DNA from 3 places in the Bradyrhizobium sp. JR3.5 genome. Region 2 is predicted to be linked to each of the others. Evidence: predicted binding sites of a transcription regulator. Region 2 holds the regulator's gene; each other region holds the start of a gene.

Region 1 (7,167 bases), on a different contig from region 2:
GCGGCTTCCTGCTCGATCCGTGTGAGACGATCTCTCAGCGGGACCAGCTCCCGCCGCAGCGCAGCGTTGTCCGACTTCAGCGAAGTGATCTGGCCGAGTGCAATCGCTGCGGCAACGCATGCAACGATCGAAATCAGGCTGAGGCACGCAACCGCCAGCCCCGTCACTCCGACGCCGTTGACCGTGTTCCGATCCGGTCCTTCGCGCTTGGTGCGCCGCCGCCGCGCCTGGGCAAATCCAGGCAGGCTGGTGCCGAGGCGTTTCACAAGGTGCGAGAGCCGAGAGCCGCTTCGGTCCGTGTCGTGAATGGAGCCAAAGGCCGGTTCGGGGACGATCGCGGCGCGCGCGGGCAGGTCGGAGGCTGCTGTCGAGCGGCTTGCGCCCGAGGCCGCGCGATCGGCAAGGCCCTCTTGCATCACGAAAGGGATTTGCCGATCGATCGCGCCGGACCGTTCGATCACAGCATCGCGCGGGTCGGCAGCAACGGTCTCTAGGCGCTCCGCCTGCGGTTCGCCCGACTCCTGCTCGCTGAGCTCCTGCGCGTTGAGTTCCTGCTCGACCCGGGACGCTTCAAGCTCGCGCCATAGCGCGAGGCCGGAGTCCGTGATCTGCAGCCCGGCCTCATTGATCGAAGCCCATCCGGATTGGAAGACGTCGGCGTCGCCTAGCTCTGACGATCGCTTCAGCTTCGTGGCTGCATCGCCCGCCCGCGATCATGCGCTTGACTTCGCGGCTGACCTCTTCGAGCGGGATCCGTTGCTCGGGTCTTGCGGCCAGCACGCTCAAGATCGCCAGATTGAACCTCATGTGGCGCCTCTCGATGCCCCGGCAACCGGTCGTGCAGCAGCTGTGCTCCCGTGCCGGCGATGTGCGAACCGCAGAGGAGGTCGAAGCGGATCAATCATGCCGGCGCGGAGGTCCAGTTAGTGAGCCAGGCAAGTGTAGCGGCTCCCTCAGAGGCAAACAATGCGCCTTCCGGCGCATGACATCCGCTGAAGCGCCTCAGAGAAACTCGCGAAGCCTGGAGAGCTCGATCACGTGCTCGGGCGACAGCACCTCCGGCACGAGGGGAGGCTGCGACGTGGTCCGGATCTCGTAGAGATGCCGGGTCTTCTCGGGCTTGCCCATGAAGTCCCGGATGCATTGGTCGAGCGTTCCGTTGACGATCATATAGGGCGCGCGATCCTCTCGCCTGGAATTGCCGAGAGAAGGCCATTTGTAAAGCGAGGCCGCAGCCTGGAAGTCCACCTGATGAGAGTGGTCGGTCATTCCTTGATCTCTACCCGAAAAAGCCTGTTCGTCAAACAACGCCGGCTCATGAGCGAGCTGGCGCAGCGGGACGCGAGAGCCGGCATAATCGCGCTCCCCGGCAGAGAGTGCCCGCGGACCTCGAGCAATCTGCCAACCGCCTCGCGGTGATTCCTTCGACAGCGACCGGCAGCCGGGCCCGCTTCGACGCTTGGCACGACAGCGCGCGCCCGGCGTTCGCCGGGAGGCCGCCAGCGCCCGCGACCATTCCTGGTCGGCCGGAATTGAGTTTGTTCTTGTTTTGTTCAGTTCTCCGTTGTAGCGTCCAAGGAACGAGCAGTTTTGGTCAGGTCAGGGATGAACGGGTTGAGATGGCAACCGCAGCCACCATCCTTCACGCGGACCTGGATGCGTTTTACGCGTCGGTCGAGCAGCTGCTCGAGCCGTCGCTGCGAGGCAAAACCGATCGCCGTCGGAGGCGGGGTCGTGCTTGCCGCGTCCTATGAGGCCAAGGCCTTCGGGGTGTACGGCGGCATGTCGGGACGGGAAGCTCGCCGGCTCTGCCCGCAACTGATTTTCGTCGGCGGCCACTTCAGCGATTACCAACGGCTGGGTGACGCAGCCATCGAGGTGATCGGTGACTTCACCCCGCTCGTCGAGCGCATTTCGATCGACGAGGCGTTTGCCGATGTTGCCGGCTGCACGCATCTGTTCGGAACGCCCGCCGAAATAGCCGCGGCGATCCGGCGGCGCGTGCGCACAGAACTCGGCCTTGCGATCTCGGTGGGCGTCGCGCGCACCAAGCATCTGGCGAAGATCGCCTCGCAGGTCGCAAAGCCCGATGGACTTGTCGTCGTCGATCCCGGCGCCGAGCTCGGATTCCTGCACGAACTCCCGGTTGAATTGATGTGGGGAGTAGGGCCGGTCACCAGGACACGGCTGGACGCGATCGGCGTCTCGACGATCGGTCAACTCGCCAGATTGTCGGAGCGGTCGCTGACGCGGCTGCTCGGTCCGGCGGCGGGCGAGAAACTCGCCGCGCTGGCCTGGAATCGCGATCCGCGACAACTCACGCCGCATCGGCGCGCGCGATCGGCAGGAGCACAATCGGCGCTCGGCCGAAAGCCCGCGATCGAGCAGGTCATTCGGCCGACGCTGCTTCATCTCGCCGACCGCGTCGCCACGCGGCTTCGGGCAAAATCCCGACCCGGACGAACCGTGACGGTGCGCGTTCGCTTCGCCGACCTGAAATCGGTGACGCGCTCGATGACGCTCGATGCGCCCGTGTGCACGACGGTGATCCTCGCCAGCCTCGCCGAGAAGCTGGTGCGCGCTACGCTTGCTGATCACCCGAGCGAGAAAACCATCTCGCTGCTGGCGATCTCGGTGTCGCATCTGGAGGAGCATTGGGATCTCGCACTCGAGCTCCCGCTCGGGCTGGCCGATCAGGCGCTTCGCCCTGGAAGTCCGATCGGGATGGCGCGCTGGGCCGCGGATTGTGCCGTCGACAAGGTCCGCGATCGCTTTGGCTGGGATGCGATCGGATATGGTTCGGCAGCGCTGCAGGTTGTTCGTTCGGTGCCCGACGACTTCCGCAAGCTGGCCGAAAAGGACCTCTAAAGCGCGATGAGATCAGGTTGAATCGTCATCGCGCTTTAGCTTCTTATTTGCGCATGATCTTTTCGGAAAACCGCTTCGCACTTTTCCGGATCATTCTCTAGCGCTTCGCCGATTCACCGGCTTGTCGTTGCATTAAGAAAACGCAATCCGGAATCGCGGGCTTGTGAGTGGTGGCGTGGCGCGCCCGGTCTATCCTGAGCACGCGGAGGATAGCCATGAAATTCAGCTCCGAACTGATCCAGACGATGCGCGACGCGCTGGAGACGGTGATGGCAAGCGTGCCGGCCGATCAATCCGTGTTCGGTCTCAAGGCGGCGGTTGCCGAATGCATCTTGCGGGCGGCGGCGCACGGGCAGACATCGTTCGACGGGTTCGTAGCGTCGGCATCCGATCAGCTGCAATCGATCATCTCGATGCTGACGTAAAGTATGATCCGGAAAGGTGCGAAACGGTTTTCCCTCGCGACCAACGCAAGGCGTTTGCGCGGAGATCATGCTTAAACAATGAACTAAACGCGATGACGATTTCAACCCAATCTCATCGCGCTTTGGCAGACCAGATCGCGCCCAAGCGCCATTGACGGTTCCGGCGCGGCTTTCGTTGGACGCCTACGATGAGCCCATGCCTTCTTTGGCGATCCTGGTCAGGGCCTCGTATCCGGATGGCGTCAGGTGCAGGAGGTCGCTCTTGTAGTTTGCGCACGGCGTCGTGCGTCCGCACGCGATATTGGAGGCATCGATCGTCCTGATGCCGAGTTCCCGGCTTCTTCTGCTGAGTTCGGCATTGACAGATCCGATATTCTCGGCTGCGCCCTTCATCTGGTCGCCTCGCGGAAGAATCTGGATGGAGAAAATCTTGCCGTTCGGCCAAAGCGACCTGATCTCCTCAAACAGCTTTTGATAGGATTCCATCACTCCGCACGGCTTATCGAGATAGATGTTGTTGGTCCCGACCAGCACGATGACGGACTTCGGCCTGATTTTTCGCAGCCGCTCGCGTTCGTGTTCGATGAACCAGAGCGTATTCTGAATCCTGTCGCGTCCGACGCCGAGGTTGGCCACTGGCCCGGCGCCGAGCGAGGCTGATAGTTCCCTCGGCCACGCCTCAACCAGCGAGTCGCCAAGCAAGACCGTCGACACATCGCCGGACAGACCCGACACATTTCTCTCATATTTGCGCAGGGCATCAGCATTGTCCGGCATGGCGGCTGTTACGGCGAACTGCGCATCGGTTCTATCGCATGCAGCTCTCGAACTTTGCGCGCGTCCCGCCGATGGTAGACAGAGCGCCGCGACAATTGATAACGTCGCCGCGACATAGACGATTGACGCGGTGTAGCGGGGTTCTCCATCGTGCGTTTTCGATGTCATTGCGCGGTTCCATCTGAGGGCAATCAATCTGATGTCGCTGAGCATTTCGATCCTGGGACAGTCAAACAGCATCCTGAAGGCAGGCTTTTTCCAGAAATTTCTGGACGCCGATGACACAATTGAAGTGACATCGGCAGGAAGGATCGGTGCATCTCCGTCCTTGCTCGGTCCGTACTTCGCCCAGGGTGATTTCTTCAAAGGCTCGGAGTTTTGCATTGTCGACACGTGCGTGATCGATTTTTCGCTGCTTTCCGCCAATGCGATCGATTACTACGATGTTGTGAGATGGGTCGAGTGGATCGGGCATTCCGCAAAACGCGCCAATTGCGAGCCGGTTTTTGTTTGCATACCGGTGAGCGACATCAACGCATCAAGAACGATCATCTCCGCCTGTATTTCCGTCTGCCAGAAGCAGGACTGGTACTATCTTGATGTAAGGGACGTCATTGCCTCGGTCGTCAAGTCCAAGAACGTAGACGCAAAGGAACTCTACGCAGACGGCAGTCATCCGGCCGAGTTCTTGTCGGGCGTGATAGCGACGCACCTTGGCAATTTCTTGACTAAGATAAGGACGACCGAGACTGCAAAGTGCAAACGCACGTTTGCATTCACGGCTTACGATCGCGTGCCGCTCAAAGATCAAATTGCGGGCACACCGGTGGAGTATTCGTCGAGGCTGATCACGTTTTCGGGTGTCCGGCTGGAACGCGGCGAGACGTACCCGATCCACATCGGGTCGGATTCATCCATCCGCGGCCTCATGGTGAACTCGGCAGCCTGCAAGAGCGTGCTGTCGATCGAGGGAGACAGAACCTTCCACAAGAACCTGCGTCTCAAGCCCTATCACCCGACAAATTTCGAGGCGCGGCTCATTCCGATTTGCAGGCCAATTCGAGACCATCGGGGAATGGTCAGGCTATCGCTGACGAACCAGGATGTCTCCATGAGCGATGTGACGCTGCACAGCTCGCAAGGAGGGGAATGACGAGGGCTTCATCGAAGTTGCCGATCTCGTCGTCGAGCGAGGATACGACCTGGTGACCTACACCACCACGCGACCTGCCGATGCGGCCTCCATCAGATGGATGCCCGATTAATGGATTCGTGTGATCCAATGGGGCGCCCGGCTGATTGAAACTGGCCACGGGCGTGTGCACTCTCCAAGATCGCGCACGCTGGGCAGCCCTGTACGATCGGGACCGGATTTGTCCAGCATGGCGCGTCCCTGCAGACTGCGATACCGATTCCGGTCTTCTGCAACGGCGTCGTAATGCGTTGAATTTACTTGTCTATCTGCGATCCGGCGGTCCAGCCAGGCAAGCGGATTTCTGGAGCTCGGATCACGCGCGGCGGAGCCGCGCGAAACCGATCCGGTCTAGGCAGCCTCAGGGCGTATGAATGACGGCCTGCCGAAGAAGAGGGTGTCTTGCTCCTGGCGCAGCGCATCGCACATTCGGCCCGCCGGAATCTCGACGTCGTCGTATCCGAGCACCTGGTCCCGCGCAACGTTCCGCCGGAGACGACAACCTTCGGCGAGACCGATCGGAAGGAGGCGCTCGGCGTGAGCGACCTGCGCGTTCTCGCACAAGCCGTAGGTCATGTAGTGGCCAAGCCCGTCGATGATCTCGCCAGCCCTGAGATCCCTCTTGGCGGCTGCAACCACGTCGACATGCGGCGCGCCGAGTGGAGTGATGGCTGCATCCCGGAAGATCGCCGCGCGAGCAACCGTGAACGGGACTTCAAAGTGACAAAGATGATAGGGCCAGTAGAAGCAGTAGAGCGGGCCTGCTCCCATCTTGTAGAGCGACAGGTAGTGCTTCTCGACCGTATCGTTCGTCGTCCCAAGTACGAATATACCTGGGTTTGGCATGGCTCCCACACAGTAATCCACGATGCCGGGACCCTCGAGAAGCTCATCGAGCGGGTACCAATTGACCGCTTCCTGGATCGGGGTGCCGGCCTCGACGACCGGACCGTGCATTCCGCGCCTCGCGACCCGCATGCCTGTTGCATTGGCAACGATCGCGTTCTCGAAAGATATCTTGGTGCCGTCTGCGAAGGACGTGACCATCGGGGCCTTCATCCCCCAACGTTTGGCAAACCCCTCCTGGGTCGTCGGATTGCGGTATGGGTCGTGTAGACCTTTGATGTTCCCGCACAGCACGGGTCTAATACCTAATCCCTTCACCCACCGGTACAGATTCATGATGACGCCTGGCTGGTCACCTTCCGTGTTCGTGATGACGACCCCGGCGCGGTCGGCATAGGTCTTCAGAATCGGGCCGAGAGTACCGTCGAGTTCGGCGTTCATCATGACGACGTGCTTGGTTCGGGCGATCGCCTGCATCACCACACCAGCCGCGAATTCGATCGTGCCGGTAACCTCGAGAATCACGTCGATCCCATCAGCGTTGCAAAGAAGCATCGGATCGTCGGTGATCGCGCGCCGGCCCCGGGCGATGCAGTCGTCCAGTTCGTCCACGCGGCGCACTTGTGTGACGTTGCTCTCGCCGGATTCGGCGTACGCCTTGCGGGCTTCCTCGAGGTGACGGTTGCAAATCGCAGCGAGTTCGATGCCCTTGGTATACTGCAGCATCTGACGCGCGATGCCTTTGGCCATGAACCCGGCGCCCACCATTCCGACCCTGATCGGGGTGCCGGCCCGTTGCAGCCGCTCGAGCTCGCGGTCGACGATGAACATGCGATCTACCCCTCATCTGCGGCTGCGACGAGCCGGCGCTCGTCTACAAAATCAGGCCAGCTGCAGTCCTTTTCCGAGATGACGACGGGCTCGGCAGGCCACTCGATGCGAAACGCCGGATCATTCCAGCGCACACCCCGCTCGGCGGTCGGCGTGTAGAACTCGGATACGAGATACGTGACCTCCGTCTCGTCCGCGAGAGTCAAAAAGGCGTTCGCGCATCCTTTC
Region 2 (7,167 bases):
CGTCGAGGGCCGGCGGGCCCTCGTGGTCAGGCAGCGTTCTTGGCCGGGCGTTGTGCACCTCGCGGCCGCCGCTCAGCCAAGCGATCTTGCCCCTGACTTGCAGGCCGTCTGGACCTCGCTGGATCGCGAGACGGGACCAGGGTCGGAGGCTGTGGAGAGCGGCTTCCGGGCGGACGGCCACATGGTCGTCGGCTTGCGGATCAAACAGCGGCAACACATCGCAGGTCGGACCGATGCCTTTTTGTCCCCGCCGCACCATATGCTCGGAAGAGGGAGGTGAGGATTATGCGCATTCAACACTGGCAGGATGCTGTCAGCCTGTTGGTTGGCGTCTGGCTGGTCGCGTCGCCGTTTGCCCTGGGCTTCTCCGGGGCAGCTCTTTGGATCTCCATCGCACTTGGATTGGGCGTCGTGCTGTTTGCCATCGAGGCATTCATCATTCCGTCCTATCTGGAGGAATGGGGCGAGATGCTGATGGGGCTGGCCCTGGTGCTGGCACCTTGGACGTTCAGCTACGAACATGGATCGGCCACGACGAGCAGCGTGCTCGCCGGCATCGCGGTGATCGTGCTCGCTTGCTGGGAGCTGACGATGGATCGTGATTTTGCCATTTGGTGGCACGATCGCTGGCATCACCGGGCTGGCTGAGAGGGAGCCGACTGAAACGTTGGCCTGACCGCCAGTCACAGGCGGCCGGAGAGATAGGGATTGCGCCAAACCGGATCCGTCCGAGGCGCGTTGACCTCGTGCCGATGCAAGCTCCGCAGCGGAATCACGCGCGTACAGGACGAAGCGTCGTCCCGTACGCGCTGCAAGGCGGCCATGACCAGGCCATGACTCTTGCAGCAAGCGTTGGTCGCTCCCTCAGCGAGGCCACTCGGTCACGATGCGGCTCGCGCCTCGATCTGCTCCCAAATTCTGGTCTTACGTGTCTCCGGCATGATGAAGAGGGCGATCACGAAGCACACCGCGGGAACGACAATCGGGTAGATCAGCGCGTAGCCGATGCTGCCAGTCGCTGCGAAGGCGGCCGATGTGATGAACGGCACCAATCCGCCGCCCCAACCGTTGCCGATATGATACGGCACCGAGACCGAGGTGTACCTGATCCTGGCCGGGAAGAACTCCGCCAGGAACGCGCCGACCGGCCCGTACACCATCCCGACGTAGCAGACGAGGATGAAGATGATGAAGACGGCGACCGGATAGTTGATGTGTCCCGGCTGCGTGACCATGCCGAGCCACAGGTACAGCGGATAGTAGGTGAGCGCGGCAAGCAGCATTCCTCCGAGGATCACGGATTTGCGGCCGATCTGGTCCGACAGCCAGCCAAAGAAGATCAGGCTCGGCGTTGCGATCAGCAGTGCGGCTCCGACGATATAGGCCGAGGTAACCGGATCGACCTTGGAGACCTGCTGCAGGAAGTACAGTGCCCAGAATTGACCGCTGTACCAGACCACGCCCTGTCCGATCAGGACGACGATGGCGATCAAGATGTACTTGATGTTGGTGCTGAGGAAAGCTTCCCGCCAGGGATTCCTGGTCATCTGTCCGCGTGCCTTGATCTCCTGGAAAATCGGCGTCTCCTGGAGCTGGAGGCGGATGTAGATGGCGATCGCGACCAGCACGAACGAGACCAGGAACGGAACGCGCCACGCCCATTCGTCGAAGGCCTGATTGCCGGCCCAGGTCCGGGTCAGGACGATCACGGCCAGCGACACCACGATCCCAAGCGTCGGCGAGGTTTGCAGCCAGCCTGTGTAGTAGCCGCGGCGGTCGTCCGGAACATGCTCGGCGACATAGGTGATGGCGCCGCCATATTCGCCGCCCAGGCAGAGACCCTGGATCATCCGCAAGCCGAACAGAACGAATGCGGCCGTCAGGCCGATCGACTGATAGGTTGGGATCAGTCCGATCGCGCCCGTCCCCAGTCCCATTCCGCTCAGCGTAATGAGAAATGTATATTTGCGGCCGACCCGATCGCCCATCCATCCGAACAGGAAAGCCCCCAGCGGACGGATCAGGAATCCCGCAGTGAACAGCGCGATCGTGCTCAGCAGGGCTGCGACGGGGTGGGATTGCTCAAAGAATTTGACCGACAGAACTGCGGCCAGGCTGCCAAAAATGTAGAAGTCGTACCATTCAATGATGTTTCCCACTGACGCAGCGACAATCACGCGACGAAAATCGCTCGGTACTTGAATTGCCATGTGCTGCTCCTATCAATTGCAAACGCTACTCTTCGCGTTTTCCAGCGCTCGATCCGCTCGCGGCGTGCGCGTGGTGCGCGGCGTTGCAGGCGAGATTTGCGAGTTTGTCCGCAACGCCTGATCTCAGGGGAGTTTTGGGCCTCCTGAGAAGAGCTCCAGCGGCCTTCAGTGCCGCGAGCCGTTGCCACGTCATCCCCGTCTCTCCGGGAGTGGAGGCATCATGACAGTCTAGTCCCAATGGGATCGGCACCTAATGAGACTTTCGGCTCGATCGGTTTGACGCAGGCACCGGCGACGGCCTGCCGCCGGGAGCCGTGACGCAGGTCGGTCCTGGTATCCCGGCTGGCCGGTCCCGTATTCTTGATCTGTTCCGCTAGCGATCAGGTCGCAGCATCCGCTAGCCTGCCGCTCCGGCAGGGATCGCGAGCGGAATGGCGGAGCAGGGCACGACGCCGGGCGGCAGACGCGGCTACGCGGGGACGTGGCCGCCGCGCGCGGCTGCGCCGGTCGGTGGCTATGTTCCGGTGCGCGCCAGCATCTGGCGGCCTCTCGTCGAGACATTGCGGCAATGGGCGCGTGCGGAGACGGGGGCCGGGCGGCTGTTGCCGTGGGTGCCGGTAGCGTTCGGCACCGGCATTGCATTCTATTTTGCGGCTGAGCACGAGCCGGTGCTGTCGGTCGCGGCGACCGTCGCAATCGCGCTCTGCCTGCTGGCGTTGCTGCTTCGGCGGCGCAGCGTGTTTCCCGCCGTCGTGATGCTGGCGGCGGTCGCGGCGGGCTTTGCGACCGCGACATGGAAGACCGCGCGGATCGCCCATGGCGTGCTGGCGCGGCCGATATTTTCCGTGGCACTGACCGGTTTTGTCGAGACACGCGACGTCCGCGAGAAGACCGACCGCTTCGTGCTGCGCATCGTGTCGATGGAAAGCCAGCGCGAGGTGCCGAAACTCGAGCGCGTCAGACTCTCGGTGAAGAAGGGCACCGCGCCCGAGGTCGGCAGCTTCGTCGAATTGAAGGCGCGGCTGATGCCGCCGCTCGGGCCGCAGCGGCCGGGCTCCTATGATTTCGGCCGCGACCTCTATTTCCAGGGTATCGGCGCGTCCGGCTTCGTAATGGGGGCGGTGAAGACCAGGGAGCCGCCGGCGACCGGCGGTCTTGCGCTGCGTTATGCCGCCTTCATGCAGTGGCTGCGCGATGCCATCGACGCGCGGATCCGCACCACGCTCGACGGGGATCAGCGCGCGATCGCAACCGCGCTGCTCACCGGCCGGCGCGATGCGATCACGACGCCGGTCAACGACGCGATGTTCATCTCGGGCCTCGGCCACGTGCTGTCGATTTCCGGCTACCACATGGCCGTGGTCGCGGGCGTCGTCTTCTTCACCATCCGCGCGCTGCTTGCGCTGTTTCCGGCGCTGACGGCGGGACACCCGATCAAGAAATGGGCGGCGGCGGCCGCGCTCGTCGCGGCGGCGTTCTACCTGCTGCTGTCGGGAGCGGAGGTCGCGACCCAGCGATCGTTCTTCATGACGGCCGTGGTGCTGATCGCGGTGATGGTCGACCGCCGCGCGATCACCTTCCGCACGTTGGCGGTGGCGGCGCTGATCGTGCTCGCGATCGCGCCGGAAGCGCTGGTGCATCCGAGCTTTCAGATGTCGTTTGCGGCAACGCTCGGGCTGGCGGCGCTGGTGCAGATCGGGCTGCCGAACCTGCTGGCGTCACCCGATCATTCGGCGACTGCGCGGGTTGCGCTGTGGGGCGGGCGCGAGCTCACGATGCTGATGCTGGCCTCGCTGGTGGCGGGGCTCGCGACCACGCCCTACGCCGCGTTCCATTTCCACCGCGTGACGCCCTACGGGCTGCTGGCGAACCTTGCGGCGATGCCGGTGGTGTCGGCGGTCGTGATGCCGGCCGGCCTGCTCGGGCTCGTCGCCATGCCGTTCGGCTTCGACGGGGTGTTCTGGGCGATCATGGGTTTCGGCATCGACTGGATGATCCTGGTGACGCAATGGGTCGCGGCGCTTCCGGGCGCAGTCGGCCGGATGGCGGCGTTCGGGGTCGGACCGATGATCGTGGCAAGCGCCGGCCTCGTTCTTCTCGGGCTGTTGCACACGCCGCTGCGCTGGTCGGGTGCCGTGCTGCTGGTGGTCGCCTCGGTCTGGGCTGTGCGGGTGCCGCAGCCGGACGTGCTGGTCTCCGCCGACGGCCGCAACGTCGCGGTGCGCGGCGGCGACGGCCGGCTGCATGTGATGCACAGCGCGAAGGACGCCTTCCTCGTCAAGGAGTGGCTGGCGGCGGATGCTGACGCGCGGACTGCCACGGATTCCTCGCTCGGCGAGGGCGTCTCCTGCGATCCGAGCGGCTGCGTGACGCAAGGGCCGGGCGGCGCCTTCGTCGCGCTGGCGAGCCGGCCCGAGGCGCTGGCCGACGACTGCGACCGTGCAGCGCTGATCGTGACCGCGCGGCCGGCACCGCGGGACTGCGCGGCCTCGGTGATCGATGCCGAGCGGCTGCGGCGCCACGGCGCGCTGGTGCTGCGGCGCATCAGCGACGGCTACGCCATCGATGCGGTCAAGCCCGGAGGGATCGACCGGCCATGGTCGCCAGCGGTTCCCGGCGATGGCGAGAGCGAGACCACGCTGCGCGCACCCGCCAGCGCGCCCCGGCCCGCCGTCGATGCGACGCCGGCCGAGACCGATTTGCAGGGCGAGGATTAGCCGTTGTCGGGTAAGGGGCCGGTCGGCAGCTCGAACAGGCCGAGATGGTATTCGTCGGAGTCGGGGCCCGCGTCGGGCTTCTTGACGAGGGTGAAGGAAGCCTCGGGGAATTGCTCCCAGACCTTCAGGTCGTCAGCCGTCACCGTCAGCCAGCCGAACCGGAACATGTAGCGACCCGGCTCCGTGACGCGTCCAGCCTTTTGCCATGTGACCTTGTCGACCACCACGCACGTCCTCCGTGCCCGATGATGCGCCAAGGCGCGCGCCGACGCAATTCTCCAGCTGCGCCCCGGAACCCGGCGTCCGGGGTCGCTCGAAATCGCTTAGGTCATCCGCCGCTGAACAGCTCATTCCGCGGCGACGATGCGCTCAACCCAAAAACAGCGACGCAAATGCGGAGGGCCGTCGCTCCACAACCTTCGGCTTCTGCTCGACCGGCGGATGCAGTGCCGGCAATTGCAGCACGCTGACGCGTTGTCCCTCGACGAGCTGGGTCACCAGCACATGGCTGCCGTCGGGGAATTCGACCGCGTCATGATGGCGATCGGGAACGTCGGGCTCGACTTCATTGAACACGCGCCGACGCGGAAGTTCATCGTCTTGGTCCAGATCCAGCGGCTGTCGTAGCGAACGTTCTCGGCGAAAGCGAGCTCGGTGCCCGGCAGCATGCAGACCGCGACAGTGGGATCGGTCTCCGAAGCAAAGCCGCGGGTCGACGTGCCGCGGAAAGTCGTGGTGATCAGCGTCTCTCCAACAATGGCGGGGCGCGACGCCACGGCGTGCAGACTATAGTCACACATCGGATGGCTCCTCAAATCGAGGTAGCGACCCGTGCCTCTCCTTGAGGCATAGGGCCTCTACCAGAGTGGACGATAGCGAACGAGTGTCTCCTCGCTTCTGGGCGATTGTACGACTGGTCGCCCAACGCTCCCGATCACAAACACGCGACGCTGCGTGAGAGGTATCGGAGCGCATCGGGCAAACAGCACGTTACGCTATCATTCAAGGAACGATCCGATGTGTCGCTCGTTCCCGGCCGCCGCAAGTATTTGAAATTCAGTATTTGCGATAGAGGCCGATCAGCTTGCCCTGGATGCGCACCCGGTTCGGCGGCAGGATGCGCACTTCATAGGCGGTGTTGGCCGGCTCCAGAGCGATTGATGCGCCGCGGCGGCGGAAGCGCTTCAGGGTGGCTTCCTCCTCGTCGATCAGCGCCACCACGATGTCGCCGGTGTTGGCGACGTCGTTGCGCTGGATCAGCGCCATGTCGCCGTCGAGGATGCCGGCATCGACCATCGAGTCGCCGCGCACTTCCAGCGCATAGTGCTCGCCGGAGCCGAGCATGTCGGGCGGTACGCTGATGGTGTGGCTGCGGGTCTGCAGCGCCTCGATCGGCGTACCGGCGGCGATCCGGCCCATCACGGGGACCGCGACCGGACGGTTGCCGTCGTCCTCGGCGATCGGCGGCGTGCTGGTGCGCTTGCCGAGGGTGCCTTCGATCACGCTCGGGGTGAAGCCGCGGCGGCCGTTACCGCCGCCGGCCGAGAGCTCGGGCAGCTTGATGACCTCGATGGCGCGGGCGCGGTTGGGCAGGCGGCGGATGAAGCCGCGCTCTTCCAGCGCAGTGATCAGGCGGTGGATTCCGGATTTCGAGCGCAGGTCGAGCGCATCCTTCATCTCGTCGAACGAGGGCGGTACGCCGGCCTCTTTCAGACGTTCATTGATGAAACGCAGAAGTTCGTACTGTTTGCGCGTGAGCATCTCGAGTATTCCCCCGGTTGGTAGCGTCGTTCGATTCCGAGACTTTTCAGGCGGGGCCAGTCCTCAGGAGCACGGTGCTCATCACAAGCGCTCCTTCGCGGCCTCCCATTTGTACACACCAGTACTCGAAACAAATCATGAACGGACACTATATGTTCGATATGTGTTCCGCAACCACTTAATTTCCGGTGAACACATCCGGCGGGCGCTCAAGCGATGCGGTCTCCGCTGTCACTCGGGCAGCATCAGGATCTCGCATTCGCTGCTTTTGACGGCGGCAGGCGCAAACGGCGGACGCACGAGAAGTGCCCGTGCCGCAGCGAGATTCCCGAGCAGCGACGAGTCCTGCTGCGTGACAGGCGTTGCGATCAGCATGCCGTCCTCGCGCTCCTCGAGGCGTGCGCGCAGATAGTCCTCGCGCTGGTCGTTGGCGGCGAGGTCGCGGCCGAGCACTGCGCTCGCGCGGCGGTGATGAATCG
Region 3 (7,167 bases), 310 kb from region 2:
GGTGCAGGCCGATCGACGGCTCGTCCAGCACGTAGAGCACGCCGGTCAGTCCCGAGCCGATCTGCGAGGCCAGGCGGATGCGCTGGCTCTCGCCGCCGGACAGCGTGCCTGACGAACGCGACAGCGTCAGGTAGTTGAGGCCGACGTCGAGCAGGAAGGTCAGGCGCTCGCGGATCTCCTTGAGGATGCGCGTCGCGATCTCGTTCTGCTGCGCATTCAGCGCTTCCGGCACGGTCTCGAACCATTCGCCGGCGCGCCTGACCGAGAGCTCGGAGATCTCGCCGATGTGCTTGCCGCCGATCTTGACGCACAGCGCCTCGGGCTTCAGCCGATAGCCGTTGCAGCCGGCGCAGGGCACGTCGGAGAAATACTTGCCGAGCTCCTCGCGCGCCCATTCGCTCTCGGTCTCGCGGTAGCGGCGGTTGATGTTGGTGACGACGCCCTCGAACGGCTTCTTGGTGTCGTAGGAGCGGACGCCGTCCTCATAGGAGAACTTGATCTCGTCGTCGCCTGAGCCGTGCAGCAGCGCGGCCTGCACCTTCTTGGTCAGGTCCTTCCACTTGGTGTCGAGCGTGAACTTGTAGTGCTTGCCGAGCGCGGTCAGGGTCTGGATGTAATAGGGCGAGGACGACTTCGCCCACGGCGCGATCGCGCCCTTGCGCAAGGTCAGCTCCTTGTCGGGGATGACCAGGTCTTCGTCGATGTGCTGCTCGACGCCGAGGCCGCCGCAGGCCGGACACGCGCCATAGGGGTTGTTGAACGAGAACAGGCGCGGCTCGATCTCGGGGATGGTGAAGCCGGAGACCGGGCAGGCGAACTTTTCCGAGAACAGGATGCGCTCGGGCCCGCTCTTGTCGTGGATCTTCGCGGTCTTCTTTTTGTCCTCGGCCGGTGCCGCCGCAGGCGCGTCGGCGTATTCGATCACGGCGAGGCCCTCGGCGAGCTTCAGGGCGGTCTCAAAGCTTTCGGCGAGGCGCTGGGAGAGGTCGGGACGCACCACGATGCGGTCGACCACGACGTCGATGTCGTGCGGGAATTTCTTGTCGAGCGCCGGCGCCTCCGACAGCTCATGGAAGGTGCCGTCGATCTTGACGCGCTGAAAGCCCTTCTTGAGGTACTCGGCGAGCTCCTTCTTGTACTCGCCCTTGCGGCCGCGCACGACCGGCGCCAGCAGATAGAGGCGGGTGCCTTCCGGCAGCGCCAGCACGCGGTCGACCATCTGCGAGACGATCTGGCTCTCGATCGGTAGCCCCGTGGCCGGCGAATAGGGCACGCCGACGCGCGCCCACAACAGGCGCATGTAGTCGTAGATCTCGGTGACGGTGCCGACGGTGGAGCGCGGATTCTTCGACGTGGTCTTCTGCTCGATCGAGATCGCCGGCGACAGGCCGTCGATCTGGTCGACATCCGGCTTCTGCATCATCTCGAGGAACTGGCGCGCGTAGGCCGACAGCGACTCGACGTAGCGGCGCTGGCCCTCGGCATAGATGGTGTCGAATGCGAGCGACGACTTGCCTGAGCCCGACAGGCCGGTGAACACCACGAGCTTGTCGCGCGGAATCTCGACGTCGATGTTCTTCAGATTGTGTTCGCGCGCGCCGCGGATCGTGATGGCGCGCGATGAGGAGCCGGCGTTGTTTTGGCGCTTCGCCTTGAGCACTTCATCCATAGCGACATTTCCGGGCGCATGATCGGGCGCCTTTTGGGCGCGCATCGCCGGTGCTGCCGGGACCTTGCGCCGATGGGTGAGAAGACTGGAACGTAGGAAGAACGGCCGACAATTTCCAGTGCTGAGTCGCATCCATCAACGGATAGTTTGCCTGATGGCAGCAGCCGTCAGCAGGGCCCGGTTCCGGCAGGCCTTTCCCGTTCCGATGGAATCGGAACGGGGCTCTGGATTTCTGTTTTGACGCGTTTTCCTTACGCGAACGGGGATCCACTTCGGTCGAAAACGCTCTTACGCAAAAAGGCCGGCGCGAGGCCGGCCTTTCCGTGCGATCTGATCGCAGATCGATCTCAGGACTTGGCTTAGTACTTGGCGACGATCGGGCCGCCGAAGTGATAGTTCACGCCGAACTGGACGCTGTGCAGGTTGAGGTCGGGGGAGGGAACGCCGAAGTAGGTCTCGCTGCCGAGGCTGCGATACAGGTACTCGCCCTTGACCGACCACTGCGGCGCGATGAACGCCTCGATGCCGGCGCCGACCGTCCAGCCGGAGTGGAAGTTGCTCTGCGAAGCGGTCACGCCGGGCGCGCTGACGCTGATCTTGTTGTCGACCCAGGCGTAGCCGCCGGTGCCGTAGAACAGCACCTTGTCGACGGCGAAGCCGATGCGGCCGCGCGCGGTGCCGAGCGCGTCGACCTTGCTCTTCACGGTGACGCCGAGCGTGCTCACCGAAGCGTCGACGTCAGCCCAGGCGCCGTCGGCCTCGAGGCCGTACACGATGTTACCGGCCTGCCAGTTGTAGCCGATGGTGCCGCCGGCGAAGCCGCCTTCCATCTTCGGGTTGCCGGATTCCTCGCTGGCATAGCCACCGAATCCGCCGATGTAGAAGCCGGTCCAGTTGTAGATCGCGGCCGGCGGCGGCGCCTTCACGTAAGGCGCGCGGGCGGCCATATCGGCGGCCATTGCCGGTGCAATTGCGCTGAGGGCAAACATGCCGGCCGATGCCAGCAAAACATTCCTGATTTTCAAAGTCCCAGTCCCATTTTCTTGTTGTCCCTTCAAATATTGAAGGGAACGTCACAGCAGTGTCGTGTGACGATCAGGTGTTTCTACATAGAAATCTTGGAAGTTGTGTACCCGTGAAACCACAATGCACGGAAAATGGCTCGGCGAAGCGCGCGCTTGCCCGCAAAAAAAGCCGACACAAGGCCGGCTCTTGTCTCCGATGCGAAGCGACCGCCGGTTGCTCAGTACTTCGCTGATACGACCGGGCTCGGCGCGTTGAAGTGGTAGTTGATGCCGAGCTTGACGGTGTGGAACGTGTCCTTCCATTCCGAGCGATCGTTGATCGCGGGCGTGTACTGGATCGGCGCGACCTTGCCGAGATCGATGTAGTTGTACTCGAGCTTGGCCGACCAGTTGGCGGCGAACATGTATTCGACACCGTCGCCGGCGGTCCAACCCCAGCGCGGAGCGCGCCGACCATATAAGTGAGCCGACCACGCAAACAAAAAGGCCGGCGCGAGGCCGGCCTTTTGCCTGGATCAAATCGGATCGCGCGATCAGTAGCGCGGAACCACCGGGCCGCCCCACTTGTAGTTCACGCGGACGGTGACGAGGTCGACGTCCTGGCGATCGCGGATGCTGCTGAACAGCGCGCCGGTCGGGGTGGTGAGGTTGTAGGTCTTGTCCTGCATGAACAGGTGGTCGTATTCGACACCGGCGGTCCAGTTCGGCGCGAAGCCGACTTCGATGCCGGCGCCGATGGTGCCGCCCCAGCGGGTGTCGCTGGTGCTGCCGGCGAGGACGCCGGTCGGCGTGAAGTAGGTGCTGAAGCGGTTGTCGGTCAGCGCCGCACCGCCCTTGGCGTAGAGCAGCACGTTGTTGACGGCGTAGCCGATCTGGCCGGTGAACAGGCCGAACGCGTCGATCTTGCTCTGGTTGGTGAAGAGACCCGGGAAGATCGCGCTGTTGTTGCTGCCCTTCAGGTCAGCCCAGTCGCCCTGCGCTTCGAGGCCAAACACCCAAGCGCCTGCCTGCCAGCGATAGCCGATCTGGCCACCGGCAACGCCGCCGGTCGCATCATGGCAACCATCCGAGCCGAGCAGCACGCCGCCCGGGACCTGGTCCCAGCAATTGTGGCTCGAGCCCCAGCCGCCGTTGGCGCCGATGTAGAAGCCGCTCCAGTCATAGACGGCGGCAATCATCGGCGGGGGCGCCTTGGTGTAGGGGCGCGCAGCGAGATCGGCAGCCGCGGCCGGCGCAGCGAACGCAATCAGGGCAACCGTAGCGAGCAAAAACTTCTTCATTATCAAACCCCCAGCTTCCCGATCGGCTTCCAAAGGTCCCGAAGCGCGATCTCAGACGCGAGCGCCCGTCTGATAGCTGGTACCTATACTTTGATTCAACCGGAAACGCCGTCTCCCAAATGCAACACTCGCGATAGAAGTGTCGACAATGCAAGACACTGATTTAACTAGCATTTTTGTAGAGCTTCGGAGCCCGTTGATGGCAGCGGTCGAAATCCGCGGCCACGCCATCGCCATCGGCCGCTTCTACGGCTGGTTGTAGCGAACAAAACTGGAACATTCTCCGCGGCGGTGCTATATGTCAATATCCGTGGATAAGCCGCGCGACGGCAAAGGCAGCGAACCGGCGCCGTCGTATAGGGTCATCCACGACGCCTGCAAAGTAAGTGGCGAAGGTTGAGAGTGGCGACCGATGTCCGGCGCCCGGTTTGAGTGGAGATGATGCGATGGCAGGAAGCGTGAACAAGGTGATCCTGGTTGGAAACCTCGGTAAGGATCCGGAGATCCGGCGGACGCAGGACGGTCGTCCGATCGCCAATCTTTCCATCGCCACCTCGGAAACCTGGCGCGACAAGGGCACCGGCGAGCGCAAGGAAAAGACCGAGTGGCACCGCGTCGTGATCTTCAACGAGGGCCTCTGCAAGGTCGCCGAGCAGTACCTGAAGAAGGGCGCCAAGGTGTACATCGAGGGTCAGTTGCAGACCCGCAAATGGACCGACCAGAGCGGCGTCGAGAAGTACTCGACCGAGGTCGTGCTGCAGGGTTTCAACTCCAACCTCACCATGCTCGACGGGCGGGGCGGTGGAGGCGGCAGCTTCGCCGATGATAGCGGCGGCAGCGATTTCGGTTCGTCCGGTCCGGTCAGCTCGGCGCCGCGCCGGGCGGTCGCCGCCGGCGGCGGCAGCCGCAACAGCGACATGGACGACGACATCCCGTTCTGACCGGAGGTCAGGCTTTCCGAGATTCGGTCAGACGCCGTTCCGTGACGATCATTAACCCGGAGCGGCGTCGAGATTTGTCGTGGCAGTTTCCTCGTGTGGACTATGAGGATAACTCTCTAAACGCCTGCGCGACCTTGTCCAACCGAAGACGGCCAGCGCGGGTTCCTCAGACTTTGACACAGGCCAATGTGAATGATATTTACATTGGCCTGCGGCGAGCGACGTCTGGCCGTGGGCTTCACTCGAGGGCTGTCATCATGAGCCTCGCGCCATTGTTCGACGCTGCGCCTGCGATCCCGCTCCACGCCTTTGCCGCGATGGCGGCCTTCGTGCTCGGCTCCATCCAGCTCGCCGCACCGAAGGGCACGCTGCCGCACCGGACGCTGGGCTGGATCTGGGTGATCCTGATGCTGGTCGTCGCCGGGAGCTCGTTCTGGATCCATCAGATCCAGCTGGTGGGCCCGTGGAGCCCGATCCACCTGCTGTCGATCTTCTCGCTGGTCATGCTGGTGCTCGGCGTGACGGCCGCGCGGAGCCACAACGTCCGCCGCCACAAGTTCACGATGATCGGCATTTTCTTCGGCGCGCTGGTGATTGCCGGCCTGTTCACCTTCATGCCCGGGCGGATCATGCACGCAGTGGTGTTCGGGCACTGAGGGAAGCGAAATCGCGAAGGGGGAACCCGCGTTCCATTCGCAATTCGCCGCTCACAATTCGCTTCCCGGGCCGGGCTGCGACCGAAGCCGCAAACAAACCCGTAAGTGCATGAAAAAACGAAGGGAAAAACGGCTTGCCGGAGCCGCGCAAGGGTGGTTATCAGGCCTCCGATGGTCTATATGATTCCCCAGCAGAACTGACCGGATTTCCCCTTTGTCCGAACCCGAAGACGACAAGCCCGGCGAGCCGCCGGTGCCCTCAGATATTCGTCCCGTTTCCATTCTCGACGAGATGAAGAAGTCCTACCTCGATTACGCGATGAGCGTGATCGTGTCGCGTGCGTTGCCCGACGCGCGCGACGGGCTCAAGCCGGTGCACCGGCGCATCCTCTATTCGATGCATGAGCAGGGACACACGCCGGACAAGAAATACGTCAAGTCCGCCCGCGTCGTCGGCGACGTGATCGGTAAATATCATCCGCATGGCGACCAGTCGATTTACGACGCGATGGTCCGCATGGCGCAAGACTTCTCGCTGCGGGTGCCGCTGATCGACGGCCAGGGCAATTTCGGCTCGGTGGACGGCGATCCGCCGGCGGCCTATCGATATACCGAGGCACGGCTGACGAAGGCGGCGCTTGCCGTTCTGGCCGACATCGACATGGACACCGTCGATTTCCAGCCGAACTACGACAACTCGGAGAAGGAGCCGTCGGTTCTGCCGGCCCGGTTCCCGAACCTGCTGGTCAATGGCGCCGGCGGCATCGCCGTCGGCATGGCGACCAACATCCCGCCGCACAATCTCGGCGAGGTCGTCGACGCCTGCGTGGCGCTGATCGATAATCCGGCGCTCACGATCGACGAGTTGATCGACATCATTCCCGGACCGGACTTCCCGACCGGCGGCGTCATCCTGGGCCGCCAGGGCATTCGCAGCGCCTACCATCTCGGCCGCGGCTCGATCGTGATGCGCGGCAAGGTTGCGATCGACACGATCAGGAAAGATCGCGAAGCGATCATCATCACCGAGATTCCCTATCAGGTGAACAAGGCGACGATGGTCGAGCGCATCGCCGATCTCGTGAAAGAGAAGAAGATCGAGGGCATCGGCGACCTGCGCGACGAGTCCGACCGTGACGGCTATCGCGTCGTCATCGAGCTGAAGCGCGAAGCGGTGCCCGACGTGGTGCTGAACCAGCTCTACCGGTTCACGCCGCTGCAGACGAATTTCCCGGCCAACATCCTGGCGCTGGATTCCGGCCGTCCGCAGACGATGAATCTGAAGGACCTGCTCACCATCTTCGTCGCGTTCCGCGAGCAGGTGGTGACCCGGCGGACCAAGTTCCTGCTCGGCAAAGCCCGTGATCGCGCCCACATTTTGGTTGGTCTTGCGATCGCGGTCGCCAACATCGATGAGATGATCCGTGTCATCCGAACCTCGCCTGATCCGAACACCGCGCGCGAGGCTCTAATGTCGCGCGACTGGCCGGCGCGCGACGTCGAGGCGATGATCACGCTGATCGACGATCCCCGGCATCGCATCAACGATGACGGCACGCTCCGGCTGTCGATGGAGCAGGCCAGGGCCATCCTCGA

What was found. Region 2 encodes LexA, which represses DNA repair genes until DNA is damaged. Its sites were predicted from a motif close to TGTTCNNNNTGTGTTCNG; they were not measured.
Region 1: the regulator LexA is predicted to act here: its motif matches at 1,540-1,557, upstream of ACVWW1_RS46705 (Y-family DNA polymerase).
Region 3: the regulator LexA is predicted to act here: its motif matches at 1,756-1,773, upstream of uvrA (excinuclease ABC subunit UvrA).

What each region holds. Positions count from the first base shown of each region.
Region 1 covers NZ_JBSRYV010000002.1:6,286,557-6,293,723, forward strand. Annotated here, with positions in the region: gene ACVWW1_RS46695 (hypothetical protein) at 1-416, opposite strand, end outside; gene ACVWW1_RS46700 (hypothetical protein) at 1,003-1,269, opposite strand; gene ACVWW1_RS46705 (Y-family DNA polymerase) at 1,735-2,868, shown strand; gene ACVWW1_RS46710 (hypothetical protein) at 3,084-3,293, shown strand; gene ACVWW1_RS46715 (SGNH/GDSL hydrolase family protein) at 3,477-4,283, opposite strand; gene ACVWW1_RS46720 (hypothetical protein) at 4,270-5,223, shown strand; gene ACVWW1_RS46725 (NAD(P)H-dependent oxidoreductase) at 5,614-6,939, opposite strand; gene rfbC (dTDP-4-dehydrorhamnose 3,5-epimerase) at 6,945-7,167, opposite strand, start outside.
Region 2 covers NZ_JBSRYV010000001.1:1,850,330-1,857,496, forward strand. Annotated here, with positions in the region: gene ACVWW1_RS09340 (SPW repeat domain-containing protein) at 286-648, shown strand; gene ACVWW1_RS09345 (MFS transporter) at 882-2,210, opposite strand; gene ACVWW1_RS09350 (ComEC/Rec2 family competence protein) at 2,642-4,927, shown strand; gene ACVWW1_RS09355 (hypothetical protein) at 4,924-5,151, opposite strand; partial or broken gene ACVWW1_RS09360 (hypothetical protein) at 5,297-5,727, opposite strand; gene lexA (transcriptional repressor LexA) at 5,984-6,688, opposite strand; gene ACVWW1_RS09370 (molybdopterin molybdotransferase MoeA) at 6,920-7,167, opposite strand, start outside.
Region 3 covers NZ_JBSRYV010000001.1:2,162,334-2,169,500, reverse strand. Annotated here, with positions in the region: gene uvrA (excinuclease ABC subunit UvrA) at 1-1,669, opposite strand, end outside; gene ACVWW1_RS10885 (outer membrane protein) at 2,029-2,688, opposite strand; partial or broken gene ACVWW1_RS10880 (outer membrane protein) at 2,913-3,134, opposite strand; gene ACVWW1_RS10875 (outer membrane protein) at 3,228-3,974, opposite strand; gene ACVWW1_RS10870 (single-stranded DNA-binding protein) at 4,421-4,915, shown strand; gene ACVWW1_RS10865 (DUF2306 domain-containing protein) at 5,173-5,571, shown strand; partial or broken gene gyrA (DNA gyrase subunit A) at 5,786-7,167, shown strand, end outside.